2 regions of the Shimwellia blattae DSM 4481 genome follow, and region 1 is predicted to be linked to the other one. Evidence: predicted binding sites of a transcription regulator. Region 1 holds the regulator's gene; the other holds the start of a gene.
What was found. The regulator LexA, encoded in region 1, represses DNA repair genes until DNA is damaged. The targets are predictions, from matches to a motif close to TNCTGTATGTACATACAGNA.

Region 1 (11,026 bases):
GATTTCCTGCTGGAGCAGGGTTTTGTCCATAAGGTTGAGTCCACCAACAGCTATGTATTGTGCCATCTGTTTGATCAACCAACGCATACCTCAGCCATGTTTATATGCGACCGTTGCGGTGTAGTAAAGGAAGAGTGCGCCCAGGGGGTTGAAGATATTATGCAGAGCCTGGCGGCAAAATCCGGGTTTGCGCTGCACCATAACGTGATTGAGGCGCACGGCCTGTGCGCCGCCTGTGTGGAAGTGGAAACCTGCCGCCACCCTGAGCAGTGCTCCCATGACCACAGTATTACGGTAAAAAAACGCGGCCGCAGTTAACCGGCAAACCACCTGTCCTGGCGCCACAGCCTGCGCCACATCCAGCCCAGCGACAGGCCGCGTAACGCCAGAAACACCAGCAGCGCCAGCCATAAGCCGTGGTTCCCGAGCCCGGGAAGGGCCAGCAGGGCCAGGCCAAAACCGGCGGCGGCTATCGCCATACTGTTGCGCATCTCGCGCCCGCGCGTGGCCCCGACAAACATCCCGTCCAGCAGGTAGCACCAGACCCCCACCAGCGGCAGCGCAATTTGCCACCACAGATAGTGGCGGGCCAGCTCACGCAGTGGGGTAATCGAGGTCAGCGCGTCAATAATCGCCCCGCCGCACAGGGCGTATGCCAGCGCAAAGCCCAGCGCCACCAGGCCCGCCTGGCGGCAGGCCGCGTACCATACGGTCAGCAGCTGGCTGCGGTCCCGGGCACCAAACGCCTGGCCCGAGTGGGCCTCCACCGCATAGGCAAAGCCATCCAGCGCGTAGGCGGTAAAGGTCAGAAAGGTCATCAGCAGGGCGTTTACCGCCACAATATCGTTACCCTGGCGGGCACCCAGTACGGTAATAGAGGCAAAACAGAGCTGGATCAGCAGCGATCGCAGCATAATGTCGCGGTTCAGCGCCAGCAGACGCCCGAGATCGCCGCGCCAGGCCTGGCGCAGCATGGCCGCAGACACGCCGCGCAGCCTGAGCACTTTCCAGGCCATCAGCGCGCCGGTCGCAAGCGTGGCGTATTCAGCCACAACGGTTGCCAGTGCGGCCCCCTGCACGTTCATACCGGCCCCGACCACCAGCCAGAGATCCAGCACAATATTGAGGATATTCCCCACCACCAGCAGAATAACCGGTGCCCGGGCATACTGCACACCCAGCAGCCAGCCCAGCAGCACCATATTCGCCAGTGCGGCCGGGGCGCTGAGCCAGCGGATCTCAAGGAATCGCCGGGCCTGGTGCAGCACCGCATCGCTGCCGCCCACCAGATGCAGCGCCAGATCAATAAGCGGCGCCCGGAACAGTAAAATCGCCACCCCGGCGACCAGGGCAATCAGTAGCGGCTGGGCCAGTGCCCGGGCCAGCCCGAGAGGGTCCCGGGCCCCGTAGGCCTGGGCGGTCAGCCCGGTGGTACTCATGCGTAAAAACAGCAGCAGCATAAACAAAAAGCTGGTTACCGTGGCCCCCACCGCCACACCGCCCAGGTAATCCGGGCTGTCCAGGTGGCCGATAACGGCAGTATCCACCAGCCCCAGCAGCGGGACAGTAACATTGGAAAATATCATGGGCAGCGCCAGGCGCCACAAGGCCCGATCCGCTGTAGAGAAGAACGTCATGAGATACCCGAAAAAGAGGCAAAACAACACCGTAGCGCCCCGGGGGCGCTACGGTCAGTCAGAAAAGAAGGGGTGGAATTACAGCCATTCACCGTTGCGGATAACCCCAACGGCCAGCCCTTCAATGGTGAAGTTCTGCTCGCGCAGGTCAACCACTATCGGGCTGAATTCGCTGTTTTCAGGCAGCAGCTGCACGGTATTGCCCTGTTTTTTCAGGCGCTTTACCGTTACTTCGTCGTCAATGCGCGCCACAATCACCTGGCCGTTGCGCGCTTCCTGGGTTTTATGCACCGCCAGCAGATCGCCATCCATAATGCCGATGTCTTTCATCGACATGCCGCTAACGCGCAGCAGAAAATCCGCACTGGGTTTAAACAACTGAGGATCGACCTGATAATGGCCTTCAATATGCTGCTGGGCCAGGAGAGGCTCACCTGCGGCCACGCGGCCAACCAGCGGTAAGCCCTCTTCTTCCTCTTCCTGCAGCAGGCGGATGCCACGGGACGCGCCGGACACAATCTCAATGGCCCCTTTACGGGCCAGAGCTTTCAGGTGCTCTTCCGCCGCATTCGGGGAACGGAACCCCAGGCGCTGGGCGATTTCAGCACGGGTCGGTGGCATACCGGTCTGGCTGATATGATCCCGGATAAGATCAAACACCTCTTGCTGCCTGGTTGTTAATGCTTTCATTCCGCCCCCTGGGTGTATATACAGTTATGCTGTGAGTATATACAGTCTTCGGTGATTTTGGAACCATACGGCCCGTAAAAAAACCAGCCACTTACCGGTTTTGCGAGGCTTAACGGAAATACTGCCAGAGCAGCACAACCCAGATAAACAGCGCCAGTAACAGCGCAAACAGCACCGCCGCCGAGGCCATATCCTTCGCCCGGCCAGAGAGCTCATGGTGCTCCAGACCAATACGGTCAACCACCGCTTCAATGGCGCTGTTGAGGATCTCTACGATCATCACCAGCACCAGAGAGCCTATCAGCAGGATCCGGGCGACCGGGTCAACATCCAGCCAGCAGGCGACAATAATCCCCACAATAGACAGCATCCCCTCCTGGCGGAAGGCCGCTTCGTTGATCCATGCGGCTTTGATGCCTTTCCACGAGTAACCTGCTGCTTTAATGATCCGGGTTAACCCGGTTGCGGATGTATTTGCCATGAAAAATGCCTTATGAAAAAAAGCCCGTTGTCGGGGGGCCGATTATATACTGTGAAAGTTTCTCATTAATACAGCCCGTTGCACACCGGTTATCCCCGCACCGCCACCCGGTCCGGCCCGGGAAAAGGCCGGGCGCGGTTGTGTGGCAAAAAGGGTCGCGACAGGGCACAGAAATCCACACTGTTTTCTGATATTCTTGCAGCGCATTTGCATGATTAACCCAGAGGCTTTACATCGTTTATGTCAGGCTGGCCAAGTATTTACTATAAGTTACTGAATTTACCATTAAGTCTGATGGTAAAAAGCAAATCTATTCCGGCGGATCCGGCTCCTGAACTGGGCCTGGATACCTCACGCCCGATTATGTATGTGCTGCCTTATAATTCCAAGGCAGACCTGCTGACGCTGCGTGCCCAGTGTCTGGCCCATGATCTTCCGGATCCCCTTGAACCTCTTGAAATAGACGGCACCGAGCTGCCGCGCTATGTGTTCGTCCACGGTGGGCCGCGGGTGTTCACCTATTACGCGCCAAAAGAAGAGACCATTAAGCTGTTTCACCAGTATCTGGATCTCCACCGGGCGAACCCGGATCTGGATGTGCAGCTGGTGCCGGTCTCCGTGATGTTCGGCCGCGCACCGGGCCGGGAAAAAGGGGAAGTGAACCCGCCGCTGCGGATGCTTAACGGCATTCAGAAATTCTCTGCCGTCTTCTGGCTGGGCCGCGACAGCTTTGTGCGCTTCTCGCCGCCGGTCTCATTACGCTGGATGGCCACCGAACACGGCACTGACAAATCCATCGCCCAGAAGCTGGCGCGCGTCGCGCGGATGCATTTTGCCCGCCAGCGCCTGGCGGCGGTTGGCCCGCGCCTGCCGGTGCGCCAGGATCTGTTCAATAAGCTGCTGGCCTCCAAAGCGATTGCCAAAGCGGTAGAAGACGAAGCCCGCAGTAAGAAAATTTCCCATGAGAAGGCCCAGCAGAATGCCGTGGCGCTGATGGAGGAGATCGCGGCCAACTTCTCTTACGAAGCTATCCGCATGAGCGACCGGATCCTCGGTTTTACCTGGAACCGCCTCTACCAGGGGATCAACGTCCATAACGCCGAGCGCGTGCGTCAGCTGGCCCATGAAGGCCATGAACTGGTCTATGTGCCCTGCCACCGCAGCCATATGGACTATTTGCTGCTGTCTTACGTACTGTATCACCAGGGGCTGGTGCCGCCACATATCGCTGCCGGTATCAACCTGAACTTCTGGCCCGCCGGGCCGATTTTCCGCCGCCTGGGGGCGTTTTTTATCCGCCGCACCTTTAAGGGCAATAAGCTCTACTCCACGGTCTTTCGCGAATACCTCGGGGAGCTGTTTACCCGTGGCTACTCGGTGGAATATTTCGTTGAGGGCGGCCGCTCCCGTACCGGCCGGTTGCTGGATCCGAAAACCGGCACCCTGTCGATGACCATCCAGGCCATGCTGCGCGGCGGTAACCGCCCGATAACCCTGGTGCCGATTTATATCGGCTATGAGCATGTGATGGAGGTGGGCACCTACGCGAAAGAGCTGCGCGGTGCCACCAAAGAAAAAGAAGGCTTTATGCAGATGGTGCGCGGCCTGAGCAAGCTGCGTAACCTGGGCCAGGGGTATGTTAACTTCGGTGAACCGCTGCCGCTGATGACCTTCCTCAACCAGCATGTGCCTGAGTGGCGCGAGTCCATTGACCCCATTGAAGCGGTGCGCCCTGCCTGGCTGACCCCGACGGTGAACAACATCGCCGGTATGCTGATGACGCGCATTAACAACGCCGGGGCCGCGAACGCCATGAACCTGTGCTGCACGGCGCTGCTTGCCTCCCGGCAGCGTTCGCTGACCCGCGAACAGTTAACCTCCCAGCTGGATTGCTACCTGGCGCTGATGCGTAATGTGCCTTACGCCAAAGACACCACCGTGCCCGCCCTCACCAGCGAAGCGCTCATCAACCACGCGCTGCAGATGAATAAGTTCGAGGTCGAAAAGGACACCATCGGCGATATTATTATTCTGCCCCGCGAGCAGGCGGTGCTGATGACTTACTACCGTAACAACATCATGCACATGCTGATCCTGCCTTCGCTGCTGGCGTCGATCATCACCCAGCACCGCAAAATCGCCCGCGGTGAGCTGCTGCGCCAGGTCGAAGTGCTCTACCCGATGCTCAAAGCCGAGCTGTTCCTGCGCTGGGACATCAGCGAGCTGCCGGGCGTGGTGGATAAACTGATCGCCGAGCTGGCGCGCCAGGAGCTGATTGCTGTGGATGACTCCCTGCTGCGGGTCACGCCAACCCACTCCCGGACGCTACAGCTGCTGGCCGCCGGTGCCCGGGAAACGGTACAGCGTTACGCCATTACCTTCTGGCTGCTGAGCGCTAACCCGTCAATTAACCGCGGGACGCTGGAAAAAGAGAGCCGGACACTGGCCCAGCGGTTATCCGTGCTGCACGGGATCAACGCCCCGGAATTCTTCGATAAGGCGGTGTTCTCAACCCTGGTGCTGACCCTGCGCGATGAAGGCTACATCAGCGATACGGGCGATGCCGAGCCGGATGAGACCCTGAAGGTCTACCGGATGCTGGCGGACCTCATCATGCCGGATGTGCGCCTGACCATCGAAAGCGACGCCCAGGACGCATAACCCGGGCGCTAAAAACAACACAGGCGGGAATTGTCCCGCCTGTTTTTTTACCGCGCGACTGCGTTCCCCTCAGAGGTGCAGATAACTCAGCACCAGGCCGATAAACAGCACCAGCCCCACATAGTTATTGTTCATAAACGCTTTAAAGCACAGCTCGCGCTCGCGACCGGCTATCAGCTTCTGCTGGTAGATAAACAGCGCACCGGCCAGCACAATGGCCGCGTAAAAGGCAAACCCCAGCCCGTTTATCCCGCCCAGCAGCACCATCAGCGCCAGCACCGCCAGCTGCAACAGCCCGATAATCAGCTTATCGAAGCGGCCAAACAGAATGGCCGTTGATTTCACGCCAATTTTTATATCGTCGTCCCGGTCTACCATGGCGTACTGGGTATCATAGGCCACCGCCCAGCAAATATTGGCCAGGAACATCAGCCAGCAGCTCAGGGGCACGGACTCGCTCACGGCGGCGAAGGCCATCGGGATAGACCAGCCAAACGCCGCCCCCAGAACCACCTGGGGCAGATGCGTGTAGCGCTTCATAAACGGGTATACCCAGGCCAGGGCCAGCCCCGCCACGGAGAGCAGAATGGTCATGGTGTTGAGGGTCAGCACCAGCAGGAATGACAACACCACCAGCACCGCGAACAGGATCCGGGCCTCTTTTTCCGTGACCGCGCCGCTGGGCAGGGGGCGATTGACCGTGCGTTTTACATGGCCGTCGAATTTACGGTCCGCGTAATCATTGACCACGCATCCGGCGGCGCGCATCAGCCAGACACCGGCCACAAAAACCGCCAGAATCGTCAGCGGCGGTGCGCCGGGGGTTGCCATCCACAGTGCCCATAATGTTGGCCAGAGCAGCAGTAACGCGCCAATGGGTTTATCGGTGCGCATTAACCGGTGATAAGCCAGCAGCTTGTTCTGCTTCAGACTCCACTCCATTTCTCTTCCTCTTCATACACAGGTGCAGCCGGCAGGAACAGCTCGGTCAGCAATAACGGTTTTCCTGACAGGCGCAGGCGGGAGCGCCGCCCCCACAGTCCTTCATTCTGCCCGGTCTGGATAAAATCCCGGGTCAGGGTTGATGATGTAAACAGATACCGGCCCAGAGGGGTCTCGCCCAGCTGTTTTAATGCCAGCTCCGGGCCATTAAGGGTGGATTCCGGCACCAGCGTGCGGCCAGCCAGCCAGGGCACGCCATCCCCGCACAGCAGGATCTCCCGCAGCCAGTAGCGCGGCTCCCCGGGCAGTAACGCCGACTCATCATCAGTCATTTCGGGCTGGCCGACAAATGCTTCACGCAGAATCACCACACTTACCTTGCGACACCGGGTCTCAAAGCGTTTGGTCATCGAGTCTTCCAGCAGCAACCAGTCAAGGGTAGCCGGGCTTGCGGTTGCGGGGAGCGAATCAAAATAGTGCAGCCCATAGAGCTGAGCCAGCGCAGGATGAGACATCATTCATCTCCTGGATAATACCTGGCAGCATTGTAACGCAGAAGCGGAAGAACGTGGTGAACATTGCAGGGGGTGAGCAGCATAAACGCAACAATCGCGCAACATACCACCCGAACAGATAAAAAAGGTGCGCCGCAGCGCACCAGTACCGCAAACATCAGCAATGTGGGGAAGACTTACCCCTTGCCTTTTACACTGCTGATAAACGTGGTGCGGGCGGAGGTTGAGCCCAGCCGCTCGGCTTCATTCAGCAGTTTCAGCGCCTTGTCGATATCGCCTCTGGCAACCGCGTCCTTAATTGCCTGATTAAAGTAACGTTCCGTGTCGTTCAGCATCGGCTCGCTTTTCACCACCGGCGCCGGGGCGGGCGCTGCCGCAGCCGGGGCCACCACCGCCGCCGTATTGCCCACAGTCACCGGGCTGGCAGATGAGGCGCCAAACAGCGGCCCCACCAGAATGCTGGAGGAGGAGTTAGTGCTGACTTTCAGTTTCAGCGTGCCCTGCGTAGCGTGGCGGGCTACCGGATCCGGAATATCCGGCACCGCGTTACCCACGCCTTTGGCATAGGCTTTGGCCGGGTCCAGCAGTGTGGTGGTAGTGCGGAGATCCTGTGGCGTGGTGAACACCAGGACATAAATTTTCTGCTGCCCCAGGGCCGGGGTCAGCTTCATCACGCCTTCCAGGCGATCGGCGGACATCACGCCCGGTGCCTGGTAGGTAAAATAGCTGCCCGGGAAATAGGCCGAAGGGGTCATATTCTGGTCGAGGATCAGCACATTCGGCACGAAGGCGAGATTGTTTTTAATTTCGCTGGTCAGTGTCAGCGTCAGCTCGCCAATATTCGCCGGTACACTGTAGGCGGCGACCGGGCCGGTGATCCCGGCCACATCCAGGGGCTGGCCTGCGCTGGCAAGCTCGGTGGTCTGGGTGCGTGACTGAAGCACCGGGGTCCAGTTCAGCTGCTGTAGCGCCGCCTGCGGGACAGCCGGAGCACCGGAGATATCCTGGGGCACAATGTTAACGTCCGCCAGGCTCACACCCGGGAGCGTGGCGAACAGCCCTGCGCTCAGGCAAAGGGCGATAAGACGTTTATTCATTTTCATTATTATTACCTCATGGGTCATAAAGCGTTTGCCAGGCAATAGCGCGCTTTATGTCAATCCGCGACGATACAGACAGAGGAGAGGCGCCGGGCGCCCCTCCCCGGGTTACGACACAGCCGGGCCGCTTACCACCAGATTTCCATCTGGGCGCCGAAGGTCCACTCGTCGTCGTTACCGCGACTGGAGCTCAGGAAGCCGTTACCGGACTTATCGCGGATGGCGACATTCGTCACGTCACCGCTGGCGTTTTTGGCATAGCCCCAGTCTTCATTCCACTTGGCGTAGGTGGCGAACACGCGGATCGCCGGGCGGGACCAGATGCTGTCGCCCGCCTGCCACTGCTGGGCAAGGGTGATTTTGTACTGGCTGTTGTTATCTTTGGTTTGCTGGGATTTGACATTGTCATAGCCCACTTCCAGCAGGGTGCTCATGATAGGGGTCCATTTGAACATCGGGCGCACACCCACCGTCCACCATTCGGTGCCCTGGCCGCTGTCCAGACTGGTGTTCTGGTACATCGCCACATACATCATGTCCCAGCGCTCTGCCAGGCTAACGGCACCGTGGTCCAGCACGCGGAACATATAGCCGTCGTTATTAATATTCTGGCGGGAATTCGGCAAGTCGCTGTTGTCTGCGAAATATGCCCCCTGAGACAGCCCTTTACCGTGGGTGGTCATGGCGTCCGTGGCGTACTGCAGCACAAACTTGTTGTAGCCCTTGAGCATGCTCTGGGTGTGCTCTGCGGTGAACATCCAGCCATTTTTTGAGGCATTGTCCGCCAGGTGGTAGCCGTCGGTATAGTTGGCGCGGCCGTAGTCGACACCCAGCTCCAGCACCCCGTCCGGGTTGGTTTCGATACCGGCTAAGCGCATATCAAAGGTGTCGTTGGCCGTTCTTTTGGTGGTGTCGTAGGTGTAATCATTACGAAACGAGGTCGAACCGCCGGACTCAGAAGAGCGGGTGGCCGCCAGGGAGAGCTTACCAAAGCCCAGATCGATATTTTCAATACCGGCACCAGGACCAGAAATATCCCAGTAGTAGAAGTCGATCATGTGGACGTCATGGCGCTGATAAAAGCGCTTACCGGCCCAGATGGTGGAGCCCGGCAGCCATTCAATCAGGTTTTTACCCTGGACGTTCGCTTCGCGGAAGGCCGGGGATTTATCTTCCCAGTCATTCTGCTGATCCACGGAGTAAGCCACGTTAGTGTCGAAATAGAAGCTCTTATCGCCCTCTTTCCACACTTCCTGGCCCAGTTTTAATTCAGCGTAGGTTTCACATTCGTTGCCAAGACGGTATTTACTTTGGGCACCGGTGGCCTGGAAGCACTGCTGCTCACCGCCACTGCCAGTCCAGCCGATACCGGAACGGGCATACCCATGAAAATCCACGGCCATAGCCTGGGCGGACATAATGCCCGCCGCAACGGCGACTGCCACCGGAAGTTTGCGCAGAGTAATCATCATTCTATCTCCTGAAATGATTAGTTTTTTTTGTTATCTGACTGCTATACACCCGGCTCTTTGTGTAACCGGCGGCAGGCAGTACCATCCTCACGGAACAGATGGCAACGCTCCGGCGGCAAGCCGATGGCGAATGTGGCGCCCTCTTCCACCAGCACAACATCGCTCTGGCGGTACACCAGGTTCTGGCGGATGGCAGGGATTTGAATATGGATTTGGGTTTCATTGCCGAGCTGCTCGACCACCTGCACCTCCCCTTCGAGGGTGACATCGGCGATATCGCTGGGTAACAGATGCTCCGGGCGGATCCCGAGGGACATATTGGCCCCCACCTGCACGCTGGCGCTCTCTACCGGCAGCCAGACATGCTGGCGGTTCGGCAACTCAACCTGGACCTGATCAATGGCGGTGGCGGTCACTTTTACCGGCAGGAAATTCATTTTTGGCGAGCCGATAAACCCGGCCACAAAGCGGTCCGCCGGGTAGTGGTACAGCTCCAGCGGTTTCCCCACCTGGGCTACGCGCCCGGCATCCAGCACCACTATCTTGTCGGCCAGGGTCATGGCCTCGACCTGATCGTGGGTAACGTAAATCATGGTGCGCTGCAGGCGCTTATGGAGGCGGGAGATCTCAATGCGCATCTGCACCCGCAGCGCCGCATCAAGGTTAGAAAGGGGCTCATCGAGCAGGAAAACCTCCGGCTCGGCCACAAGTGTGCGGCCAATGGCGACACGCTGGCGCTGGCCGCCGGAGAGCGCCTTCGGGCGGCGGTCCAGTAAGTGGGCCAGCTGTAGCACTTCCGCCACCTGATTAACCCGGTGGTTAATCAGCTCTTTTTTCGCCCCGGCCAGCTTCAGGCCAAAGGACATGTTTTCCGCCACGCTCAGATGGGGGTACAGCGCGTATGACTGGAACACCATCCCGACACCGCGTTGCGCCGGGGGCACATCGTTCATACGCTTGCCGCCAATCATCAGATCGCCACGGGTCACCGTCTCCAGGCCGGCAATCATGCGCAGCAGTGTCGATTTACCGCATCCGGAAGGGCCAACAAAGACCACAAACTCCCCGGCATCGATGTCCAGGTTGATATCCTTTGACACCACCACATCGCCCCAGGCTTTGGTGACATTTCTCAGCTGCACGCTCGACATCGCACTCTCCCTTACATCACAACAGCCACCTGACACAGGTGAAACCAGATGTTGGGCACTATGCGGCATGGTCGCTAATCAGAAATCCTCCACCCTTTGCTTTTTTATGGGGGAGGAGGCGGGAGGATGAGACAGACGGTTTTCGCCGCTCAGTTGGCTGTCTGTGGCGATTTTCGTGATCCCGGAGTCAAAAACCCCCCGTTTTTTTTGTGCGCTGACGCACATATTCGCCAGTGTTGTTACCGGGATCACATCCCTGTCTGCCGGGGCGTAGGGGGAAGGAGGATGAGAAGTGCTTGCCAGATAAGCAGACTGCCTTATGTAACGCCATTCACCTCTGTATTCACCTCTCTTCTTCAGGCTCAGGGGGCAGCGTG
Region 2 (11,026 bases), 1.1 Mb from region 1:
TCTGAAGACCGGCTCCGGAAAGGCCCGCCAGCGGCTGGGGTATATGGCCCAGAAATTCTCGCTGTATGGCAACCTCACCGTGGCCCAGAACCTGGCGTTCTTCTCCGGGGTATACGGCCTGCGGGGCCGCCAGCAGGCGGATAAAATCGCCCGCATGAGCGAGGCGTTTAACCTTCAGCCGGTGGCAAACCAGGCCACAGACGCCCTCCCCCTGGGATTTAAGCAGCGCCTCGCCCTCGCCTGCTCACTGATGCACGAGCCGGATATTCTGTTTCTTGATGAGCCCACCTCCGGGGTGGATCCCCTCACCCGCCGGGAGTTCTGGCTGCATATCAACAGCATGGTGGAAAAAGGCGTCACCGTGATGGTTACCACCCACTTTATGGATGAGGCGGAATACTGCGACCGGATAGGTCTGGTGTACCACGGCAAACTTATCGACAGCGGCACACCGGACGCCCTCAAACAAAAAGTGGCCGATGCCACCACCCCGGATCCCACCATGGAGCAGGCGTTTATTGGCCTGATCAACGCCTGGGATAAGGAGCACAGCGCATGATGTTGTCCTGGCGCCGCCTGCGCGCCCTGTGTGTTAAAGAGACTCGCCAGATTATTCGCGATCCCAGTAGCTGGCTTATCGCCGTGGTTATCCCTTTGCTGCTGCTGTTTATCTTCGGCTACGGGATTAACCTCGACTCCAGCCGTCTGCACGTTGGCGTGCTGCTGGAGCAGCGCAGCGAAGACGCCCTGGACTTCACCCACGCGGTCAGCGCCTCGCCGTTTATTGCCCCCACCATCAGCGATAACCGCAGCGAGCTTATCGGCCTGATGCAGGCCGGTAAAATCCGCGGCATTATTGTTCTGCCGGTGGATTTTGACAGCCGGATGACCCGCAGCAACAATACGGCCCCGATTCAGGTTATCACCGACGGCAGCGAGCCCAATACCGCCAACTTTGTCCAGGGGTATGCCCAGGGGATCTGGCAAATCTGGCAGCAACAGCGGGCAGAAGATCAGGGCCAGCATTTTGAGCCGCTGATAGAGCCCCAGCTGCGCTACTGGTTTAACGCCGCCGCCATCAGCCGCCATTTTATTATTCCCGGGGCGATAACCATCATCATGACGGTGGTTGGCGCGATCCTCACCTCCCTGGTGGTTGCCAGGGAGTGGGAGCGCGGCACCATGGAGGCGCTGCTCTCCACCGAGGTGACCCGCAGCGAACTGCTGCTGTGTAAACTGATCCCCTACTATGTGCTGGGCATGCTGGCGATGCTTATCTGTATGCTGGTGGCGGTGTTTATTTTGCAGGTGCCCTTTCGCGGCTCGCTGATCCTGCTGTTTCTGATAAGCAGCCTGTTTCTGCTCAGCACTCTGGGCATGGGGTTACTGATTTCAACCGTGACCCGCAATCAGTTTAATGCCGCCCAGGTCGCGCTCAATGCCGCGTTTTTGCCCTCGATTATGTTGTCCGGGTTTATTTTCCAGATAGACAGCATGCCCGCGGTGATCCGCCTGGTGACCTATATCATCCCGGCCCGTTATTTTGTCAGCACGCTGCAAAGCCTGTTCCTGGCCGGGAATATCGCCCCGGTGCTGGTGGTCAATGTGCTGTTTTTAATTGCCTCCGCCATTATGTTTATCGGCCTTACCGCCCTGAAAACCAAACGTCGGCTGGACTAAGGAGCCGCCATGTATCACCGTTTATGGACCCTGATTCGCAAAGAGCTACAGTCGCTGCTGCGCGAACCCCAGACCCGGGCCATTCTGATCCTGCCGGTGCTTATCCAGGTGCTGCTGTTCCCCTTTGCCGCCACCCTTGAGGTGACCAATGCGACCATCGCCATCTACAACGAGGATAACGGCAAACACGCCGTAGAGCTGACCCAACGCTTCGCCAGGGCCAAAGCCTTTACCCATGTGCTGTTGTTGCAGAACCCGCAGCAGATCCAGCCGACAATCGACCAGCAAAAAGCGCTGCTGCTGATCCGCTTTCCGGCAGATTTCTCGCGCAATATTGCCCGGTTTAAGAAGGCCAGCGTGCAGATTATTCTTGATGGCCGCAACTCAAACAGCGCCCAGATAGCCGCTAACTACCTGCAGCAGATTATTGAGGATTACCAGCAGGAGCTGATTGCCGGAAAGCCAAAGCCCAATAACAGCGAGCTGGTCATTCGCAACTGGTACAACCCGAACCTGGAATATAAGTGGTTTGTGGTCCCCTCGCTGATTGCCATGATAACCACCATCGGGGTGCTGATTGTCACCTCCCTGTCCGTTGCCCGGGAGCGGGAACAGGGCACCCTGGATCAGCTGCTGGTCTCCCCCCTTTCTACCTGGCAGATATTTGTCGGCAAGGCCGTTCCGGCGCTGATTGTCGCCACCTTTCAGGCATCTATTGTGCTGGGGGTCGGGATCTGGGCATACCAGATCCCCTTTGCCGGTTCACTGGCGCTGTTTTATTTCGCGATGGTGATTTACGGATTGTCGCTGGTGGGGTTTGGCCTGCTGATTTCGGCAATGTGTGCCACACAGCAGCAGGCGTTTATCGGGGTGTTTGTCTTTATGATGCCGGCAATTTTGCTCTCAGGCTATGTGTCGCCGGTAGAGAATATGCCGCTCTGGCTCCAGAATCTCACCTGGATTAACCCCATCCGGCATTTTACGGATATCACCAAGCAGATTTACCTCAAGGACGCCAGTATCGGTATTATCTGGCAGAGCCTGTGGCCGCTGCTGGTGATTGCGGCCAGTACCGGCTCAGCGGCGTATGCCATGTTTCGGCGCAAGATTGCCTGAGCGGCGGCGGTTCTCTCTTGCCAGCAGCGAAAGCAACGCCGGGCCCGCCAGCAGCCCCAGGCCGCACAGGGCCAGTAACAGGGGGTTGTGAAGCATCCGGGAGATAAGCCACAGGGCTATCATCGCCGTGCCAAAGTACCAGGTGGTGGTCAGCTCTTCCAGCGCATCACCCAGCTCGCGGCGGCGCCCCACCGGGTGGCGCTGTAGCATCAGCATGGTGATAAGGGTCAGCGCGTAGAGCACACAAAGCCCGAGACCCACCCGGACCAGCGCCCCGTGCAGCCAGCCCGCCAGCAGCAACGCAACGACAAACAGATGCAGCAGGATCTGCCCGCAGCTCATTCCGGTCACTACCCGAACATACTGTTGCCATTTCATCTTGTTTCTCCGGCTGGTAAATGATCTATCAGACCATACCGCCGGGAAATCGCGCCCATATACTGTGTGTTTTTGTGACGCGCCTTACATTTTACAGCCGAAAAACCGCCCGCCGGGTTACCAGCGGGATGCCGCCTGCTGGTCGCTCTCCCGGGCGTCAACCCAGCGGTCGCCGTCGGCGGTTTTTTCACGCTTCCAGAACGGCGCGCGGGTTTTCAGGTAATCCATAATGTACTCGGCCGCCTCAAACGCGCTGCCGCGATGGGCTCCGGTAACCCCGACAAACACAATCTCATCCCCGGGCCACAGCTCGCCGGTGCGGTGAATAACCGACACCCGCTGCAGCGGCCAGCGCTCCCGGGCGCTGGCGACAATTTCCGCCAACGCTTTTTCGGTCATGCCCGGGTAGTGCTCCAGGGTCAGGGCACTAACGCTGTCGCCAAGGTTATGGTTGCGCACTTTGCCGGTAAAGGTCACCACGGCGCCGTCGGCATCGCACTGGGCCAGCCACTGGTACTCGTCACCCACGCTGAAGCCATCGTGGCCCACTCTGATACGGGTATTGTCCATTTTCAGCCTCCGGTCACCGGCGGGAAGAAGGCCACTTCGTCACCGTCACACAGCGGGTGATCGGCCGCCACCAGGGTCTGGTTTACCGCAAACAGCAGTTTGCCGGACTCCAGCGCCAGGGCCCAGCGATCGCCGCGCGCGCAAAGGTGCTGGCGCAGAGCTTCTACGCTTGGAAACGACGTGTCCACACGGAGGCTGTCGCACCCGACCAGCTCCCGGACCTGGGCAAAAAACAGTACGTTAATCATTTTCATCCACCCTGAAATCACCGGATTTTCCGCCGCTTTTCGCCAGCAGACGCACCGGACCAATGACCATATCTTTCTGTACCGCTTTACACATATCGTAAATCGTCAGTGCCGCAACGGAGGCCGCGGTCAGCGCTTCCATTTCAACGCCGGTTTTCCCGGTCAGGCGGCAGCGGGACACAATCCGCACCCGCTGGTGCTCGGGTTGTGCCTCAAGCTGTACTTCCACTTTGCTCAGCAGCAGCGGGTGGCACAGCGGAATCAGCTCCCAGGTGCGTTTTGCAGCCTGGATCCCGGCAATACGCGCCGTGGCAAAGACATCCCCTTTGTGGTGGCTGCCGTCGATAATCATCGCCAGGGTTTGCGCCGCCATGGTGACGAAGGCTTCGGCCCTCGCTTCGCGTACCGTTTCGTGCTTGCCGGAGACATCCACCATATGGGCTTCGCCTGCGGCGTTAATATGGGTCAGTTGCGCCATGATAAGTTCTTCAGATAGAGGTAAAAGCCGCGCGGGCGGATACCCGCGCCTGTTGATATACGAAAATACCGGGCCCCGGGATCACCCGCCAATAAACGACAGGTTGCGGGTCAGACCGGTGTTCCCCTGGTGCAGGAAGTGGGTCTGTTTTTTCGCGCTCAGTGCCTGAGAAATCCGCGCCTGTAGCGCCGCCTGCTGGGTATCGTCGCTCAGCAAGTCCCGCAGCGGCACACCATTTTCGCCAAACAGGCAAAGGTGCAGTTGCCCCACCGAAGAGACACGCAGGCGGTTGCAGGTTGCGCAGAAGTCTTTCTCATAGGGCATGATAAGCCCGATTTGCCCGACATAATCCGGGTGGCAGAACACCTGTGCCGGGCCGTCGCTGCGCTCACGCAGCTGGTGGATCCAGCCACGGGCCAGCAGCTGCTCGCGGATGGTCGCCCCGGAGATGTGGTGTTTACGGAACAGATCGCCGCCGTCGCCGGTTTCCATCAGCTCAATAAAGCGCAGCTGGATCGGGCGGTGTTTGATCCACTCAAGGAAGGTGTCCAGCTGGTAGTGGTTCACGTCGCGCATCAGCACCGTGTTAACTTTTACCCGGCTGAAGCCCGCCTCAAAGGCGGCATCAATACCGGCCATCACCTGGCGGAATTTATCCTGGCCGGTGATGGCGTGAAACTGGCGGGCGTCCAGGCTATCCACGCTGACGTTCAGCGCCGTTAACCCGGCATCGCGCCACTGTTTAACGTCCCGGGCCAGCCGGTAACCGTTGGTGGTGACCGCCAGCTGGCGGATTTGCGGATTTTCGCGGATGGCGGCAATGATCCCGGTAAAGTCCCGGCGTAAGGAGGGCTCGCCCCCGGTCAGGCGCACTTTTTCAGTGCCCAGGTTTGCAAAAGCGCGGGTTACCCGGCGGATCTCGTCCAGGCTCAGAAAACTTTTATTGGTTACCGCACCCGGTTTGTAGCCGTCCGGCAGGCAGTAAGTGCAACGAAAGTTGCAGACATCGGTAATTGACAGGCGCAGATAGTAAAATTTCCGCGCAAAAGCATCGGTAAGTTGAGAGACCATAAACACCTTTCCAAATCGGGAGATGCAGGCATTTCTTTCTGCACCCTGGCGATGTCAGTGCATCGCGGCCCGGGAACCCTATCCGGCAGACGTAGGTTCAGGGGCTTGAGTGTATGTTTTCGCCGCGGCGAAAACTGGTTACAGAGGATGGTAGCGCGTTACCGCACAATGTGCCACCGCCTGTTTTCGTTATAAAATTTTCTATATAGCGTACAAATTCTGCATTTACGCTACAGAATAGGCGAAAATGCATTTTTCACATTGATATGTGTCATAGTCTGCGGTGCCCGCATCGTCTTTTGGTCGCATTTACGCTACCGTAAGTTAAGAACACTTACTAAGGATGCTGTATGCGCAACCGCACGCTGTCTGACCTTAATCAGGTTGTTGCGTTAGGGGGAGGCCACGGTCTGGGCCGGGTGATGTCTTCCCTTTCATTTCTCGGGTCACGGTTGACCGGTATTGTTACCACCACCGATAACGGCGGCTCTACCGGCCGGATCCGCCAGTCTGAAGGCGGTATCGCCTGGGGGGACACCCGCAACTGTCTGAACCAGTTAATCACGGAACCCAGCACCGCTTCCACCATGTTTGAATACCGTTTTGGGGGTAATGGGGAGCTTTCCGGGCATAACCTCGGAAATCTGATGTTAAAAGCGCTGGATAACCTCAGCGTGCGGCCTCTGGAGGCGATAAATTTAATTCGCGACCTGCTGAAGGTCGACGCGCAATTGATCCCCATGTCCGAGCAGCCGGTGGATCTGGTGGCGATAGACAAAGACGGCCACGAAGTGCACGGGGAGCTGAATGTGGACCAGCTCACCGCCGCCCCTCAGAGCCTGCAACTGCACCCGCCGGTCAGCGCCACCCGGGAGGCGGTACTGGCCATTGAGAACGCCGAGCTGGTGATTATCGGCCCGGGCAGTTTCTACACCAGTCTGATGCCGATTTTGCTGGTCAGCGAGCTGGCCTGTGCCCTGAAACGCAGCCGCGCGCCGATGGTGTATATCGGTAACCTCGCCCGGGAGCTGAGCCCGGCGGCCGCAAGCCTGAGCCTGGAGGATAAACTGGCCCTGATGAGCCAGTGTGTGGGCCGCCCCTGGATTGATGCGGCGATAGTCGGGCAGCCGGTGGCGGGCAGCAGTACCCCCGGGCGGTTAATGATCTGCGAGCCGCTGGCCGCTGCGGATATTCCCTACCGCCACGACAGGCAGCTACTGCGCAACGCCCTGGAGCATACCCTGCTCGCTCTGGATAAGCGCAACCGGATCCCGGCCTGAACCAGGCGGCTCAGGAGGCGGCAATAAACAGCTCGCGCAGGGCGTGCAGCTCGTCGCGCAGGCGCGCCGCCTCTTCAAATTCCAGGTTTTTGGCGTGCTCAAACATTTGCGCTTCCAGCCCGGCAATCCGCTGTTGCAGCGCCTTCGGCGACAGGGCGCGATCCTCGCTGCTGGCCGCCGCTTTGCCTTTTGCCCGTTTGCTTTTGGTCTTCGCCAGCCCCTCGCCCATGGCAAGAATATCCACCACCCGCTTTTTCAGCCCCTGGGGCACAATACCGTGCTCCTCGTTATAGCGCTGCTGGCGCTCGCGGCGGCGTTCCGTTTCGCCGATGGCCTTCGCCATTGACGGGGTGATCTTATCCCCGTAGAGGATAGCCTTGCCGTTAATATTACGGGCCGCACGGCCAATGGTCTGAATCAGCGACCGTTCAGAACGCAGGAAGCCTTCTTTGTCCGCATCGAGAATAGCCACCAGGGAGACTTCCGGCATATCCAGCCCTTCGCGCAGCAGGTTGATCCCCACCAGCACATCAAACTCCCCGAGCCGCAAGTCGCGGATAATTTCCATCCGCTCGACAGTGTCGATATCCGAGTGCAGGTAGCGCACCCGCTCCCCGTGCTCTTCAAGGTATTCGGTGAGATCTTCCGCCATGCGTTTGGTGAGTGTGGTGACCAGCACCCGCTCGTTTTTCTCCGCCCGCTGGCGAATTTCAGACAGTAAATCGTCTACCTGTGTGGCTACCGGGCGCACTTCAATCACCGGATCCAGCAGGCCCGTCGGGCGCACCACCTGGTCTATCACTTCACCGCCGGATTTTTCCAGCTCATAGTTGCCCGGCGTGGCCGAGACATAAATCGTCTGGGGGGCCAGCGCCTCGAACTCTTCAAATTTCAGCGGGCGGTTATCCAGCGCTGAAGGCAGGCGAAAGCCATATTCCACCAGGGTCTCTTTACGGGCCCGGTCCCCCCGGTACATGCCGCCTATCTGCGGCACCGTCACGTGGGATTCATCAATCACCAGCAGGCCATCGGCGGGCAGGTAGTCAAACAGGGTGGGCGGTGGCTCGCCGGGGCCCCGGCCAGACAGATAGCGCGAATAGTTTTCGATCCCCGAGCAGTAGCCCAGCTCGTTCATCATTTCCAGATCAAACTGTGTGCGCTGGCTCAGGCGCTGCTCTTCCACCAGCTTGTCACTGGCCAGCAGCACCTTACGGCGATCCGCCAGTTCGAGCTTGATCTCCTCCATGGCCTGGAGGATCCGCTCCCGGGGGGTGACATAGTGGGTTTTGGGGTAAATGGTATAGCGGGGCACCACCGACATCACCTGCCCGGTGAGCGGGTCAAACAGCGACAGGCGCTCTACTTCTTCATCAAACAGCTCCACCCGCAGGGCGATATCGTCCGATTCCGCCGGGAAGATATCAATCACCTCGCCGCGTACCCGGAACGTGCCGCGCTGGAAGGCCTGGTCATTGCGGGTGTATTGCAGCTCCGCCAGCCGGTGCAAAATGGCCCGCTGGTCAATAATCATGCCGCTGGTTAAATGCAGCATCATTTTCAGGTACAGGTCAGGATCCCCCAGACCATAGATGGCGGACACCGAGGCCACCACCACCACGTCCCGCCGCTCCAGCAGCGCTTTAGTGGCGGACAGACGCATCTGCTCGATATGTTCGTTGACCGAGGCATCCTTCTCAATAAAGGTATCCGAGCTTGGAACGTAGGCTTCCGGCTGGTAGTAGTCGTAGTAGGAGACGAAATACTCCACGGCGTTTTCCGGGAAGAACTCTTTCATCTCGCCGTATAACTGGGCCGCCAGGGTCTTGTTGGGTGCCAGCACCATGGTGGGGCGCTGCAGATCCGCAATCACATTGGCGATGGTAAACGTCTTCCCTGAGCCGGTCACCCCCAGCAGGGTCTGGTGGGCCAGACCATCTTCCAGCCCCTCTTCCAGACGCCGGATAGCGTCCGGCTGATCACCGGAGGGTTTAAACGGAGAGTGCAGTTTAAAAAGTTTGCTCATGGTACAGATACCTGATGACGAAGAAACGGGCGGGACGGGGTAATTTTACCCGTCCGTGGCAAATTTACCACTCAAAAATACTGGATAAAAACCCAGTCAGGTGATAAAAAAACCGCCGCTGCGTTGCCCGACAGGAGATTATCAAAAAGTGGTTTTCTCAGCCTGAACCGGGCAGCGGGTTATCCCCAGATGGAGGGGGCTTTTTAACAATTGTCAAGGGGTGTAAAGAAAGTTCTTCCCCGGAAAATGACAGATTCCTGACAGCGCTTGATTTTATTTAACACGCTGTTTTGTATTAATTTTCTATTTAAGCTCTCTTTCACGCCACTTCAGGCGCAAGCCGCGTATTTTCTCGCTTACCGGCGCTTTTCTAACTCTAATACACAAGGTTATCCACAGGAATAGTGGATAACTGCCTCCGGCCCTGAATCTGCGCCGCTGCCCGGGCAGCGCAAAATGATAAAAAACACGGCGGAAAAAATTTTTTTTGATTTTTTTCCGCCGCCGCAGACAGCCACACAGCCGCCTGCAATAGCCCCGCCCGTGATTATTGCAGGGCGGACAAATCCAGATAGCGCCCGGTATCCTGGTACTCAGCCCCCTCCCCCAGCCAGGGGATTTCCCCCAGCAGCGGGGCGTCTATCATGGCGCTCAGCGCTGCCATATACTCCCGGTGGCGTCGCCCGGGTGGCTGCACATCACTGGCAATCCAGCCGGCGACCGGCAACCCGGCCTGGCGCACCGCCTGTACTGTCAGCAGGGCGTGATTAATACACCCGAGCTTCACCCCCACCACCAGAATAACCGGCAGTTGCTCTGCCACCACCCAGTCCGGGAAGAACATGTGCTCTGAGAGCGGAGTAAACCAGCCCCCGGCCCCCTCCACCAGGATCCAGTCTGCCAGGGGCTCCAGCGCCCGCAGCCCGGCAGACATGCGCGCCGGATCCACCGGGCGCTGCTCCTCCCGGCTGACAATATGCGGCGAGGTCGGCTCCAGAAACGTATAGGGGTTTACCTGGTCATAGGTGAGCGCCACGCTGCTGGCGCGCTGTAGCGCCAGCGCATCGCTATTGCGCAGCCCCTGGGGGGTAAGCTCACTGCCTGACGCCACCGGCTTAAACCCGGCGCTACGCCTTCCCGCCGCGGCCGCGGCCCGCAGCAGGGCACAGCTGGCGACTGTTTTACCGGCATCGGTATCGGTGCCGGTCACAAACCAACGCTTAATCACAACGGATCACTCCATAAAAAAGCTGATAACTGAGAACATACTCCCCCTGCTGCCGGGGCCAGGCCAGGGCCAGGCGCGTCAGTTGCCCCCGGGTCAGGGTCGTAGCCGGGCGGCCTTCGTGCAGGTGCGTGGCGCCAATGCCTTTCAGAGAGCGCATGGCGGTTAACACATCCGGGAAACGCAGGGTGATTTGCGTATCATGGGCTGCCAGCGAGCGCCCGCCACAGGCGGCAATCACCTGTTCCCGGGTCAAAAAACGGTTACCGTGGCGGTAACTGTCCACCTCCCGCCAGGCCTGGTGCAGCTCCGGCAGCGAGCCGGACAGCAGCGTGCTGAACGCCACCTGCCCCCCCGGGCGGGTAACCCGGCACATTTCACTGACCGCGCCGGACAGGGCGCTGCACCACTGAACGGCCAGGTTACTCCACACCAGATCAACCTGCCCGTCGTCCAGGGGCAGTTGTTCAATATCACCGTTCAGGTACTGGTCTGCCGAGTGCTGCCTGGCGGCGCTCTCGAGCATTTGCGGGGAGATATCCAGCGCCAGCACCCGGGTGCCGCGCTGGCGCCATACCCGGCTAAACCAGCCGGTGCCGCATCCGGCATCCAGCACCGTTGCCGGGCGCGTGCCCCCCAGCAGGGTCAGCAACTGCTCCCCGCTCTGGCGTTGCAGCCCGGCAAACTGGTCATAGTGGCCCGCCGCCCGGCCAAAGGCGGCCGCGATCGCCGGTTTATTGACAGACATGGGCAAGCCCCTCCAGCAACGTGTCAATATCGCGCCGGGTGTGGGCCGCGGTGAGCGTAATGCGCAGCCGCGCGGTGCCCGGGGGCACCGTTGGCGGGCGAATGGCAGTCACCCACAGGCCCCGCTCACGCAGCCGGGCCGCTATGGTCAGCGCCCGTGCGTTATCCCCGGTGATCAGCGGCTGGATCGCGGTGTGCGAGTCCCCCCGG

Region 2: uvrB (excinuclease ABC subunit UvrB) is a predicted target of LexA. The motif match lies at 8,923-8,942, and genes of this name have one in related genera.

The regions. Positions count from the first base shown of each region.
Region 1 covers NC_017910.1:3,790,601-3,801,626, forward strand. The annotation lists gene zur (zinc uptake transcriptional repressor Zur) at 1-318, shown strand, start outside; gene dinF (MATE family efflux transporter DinF) at 315-1,637, opposite strand; gene lexA (transcriptional repressor LexA) at 1,716-2,327, opposite strand; gene EBL_RS17775 (diacylglycerol kinase) at 2,437-2,808, opposite strand; gene plsB (glycerol-3-phosphate 1-O-acyltransferase PlsB) at 3,049-5,469, shown strand; gene ubiA (4-hydroxybenzoate octaprenyltransferase) at 5,539-6,411, opposite strand; gene ubiC (chorismate lyase) at 6,396-6,926, opposite strand; gene malM (maltose operon protein MalM) at 7,103-8,029, opposite strand; gene EBL_RS17800 (maltoporin) at 8,155-9,498, opposite strand; gene malK (maltose/maltodextrin ABC transporter ATP-binding protein MalK) at 9,540-10,649, opposite strand.
Region 2 covers NC_017910.1:2,694,451-2,705,476, forward strand. The annotation lists gene EBL_RS12615 (ATP-binding cassette domain-containing protein) at 1-559, shown strand, start outside; gene EBL_RS12620 (ABC transporter permease) at 556-1,680, shown strand; gene EBL_RS12625 (ABC transporter permease) at 1,690-2,796, shown strand; gene EBL_RS12630 (YbhQ family protein) at 2,758-3,174, opposite strand; gene moaE (molybdopterin synthase catalytic subunit MoaE) at 3,292-3,744, opposite strand; gene moaD (molybdopterin synthase sulfur carrier subunit) at 3,747-3,992, opposite strand; gene moaC (cyclic pyranopterin monophosphate synthase MoaC) at 3,985-4,470, opposite strand; gene moaA (GTP 3',8-cyclase MoaA) at 4,552-5,541, opposite strand; molybdenum cofactor riboswitch at 5,529-5,665, opposite strand; gene yvcK (uridine diphosphate-N-acetylglucosamine-binding protein YvcK) at 5,892-6,821, shown strand; gene uvrB (excinuclease ABC subunit UvrB) at 6,832-8,844, opposite strand; gene bioD (dethiobiotin synthase) at 9,392-10,072, opposite strand; gene bioC (malonyl-ACP O-methyltransferase BioC) at 10,065-10,817, opposite strand; gene bioF (8-amino-7-oxononanoate synthase) at 10,804-11,026, opposite strand, start outside.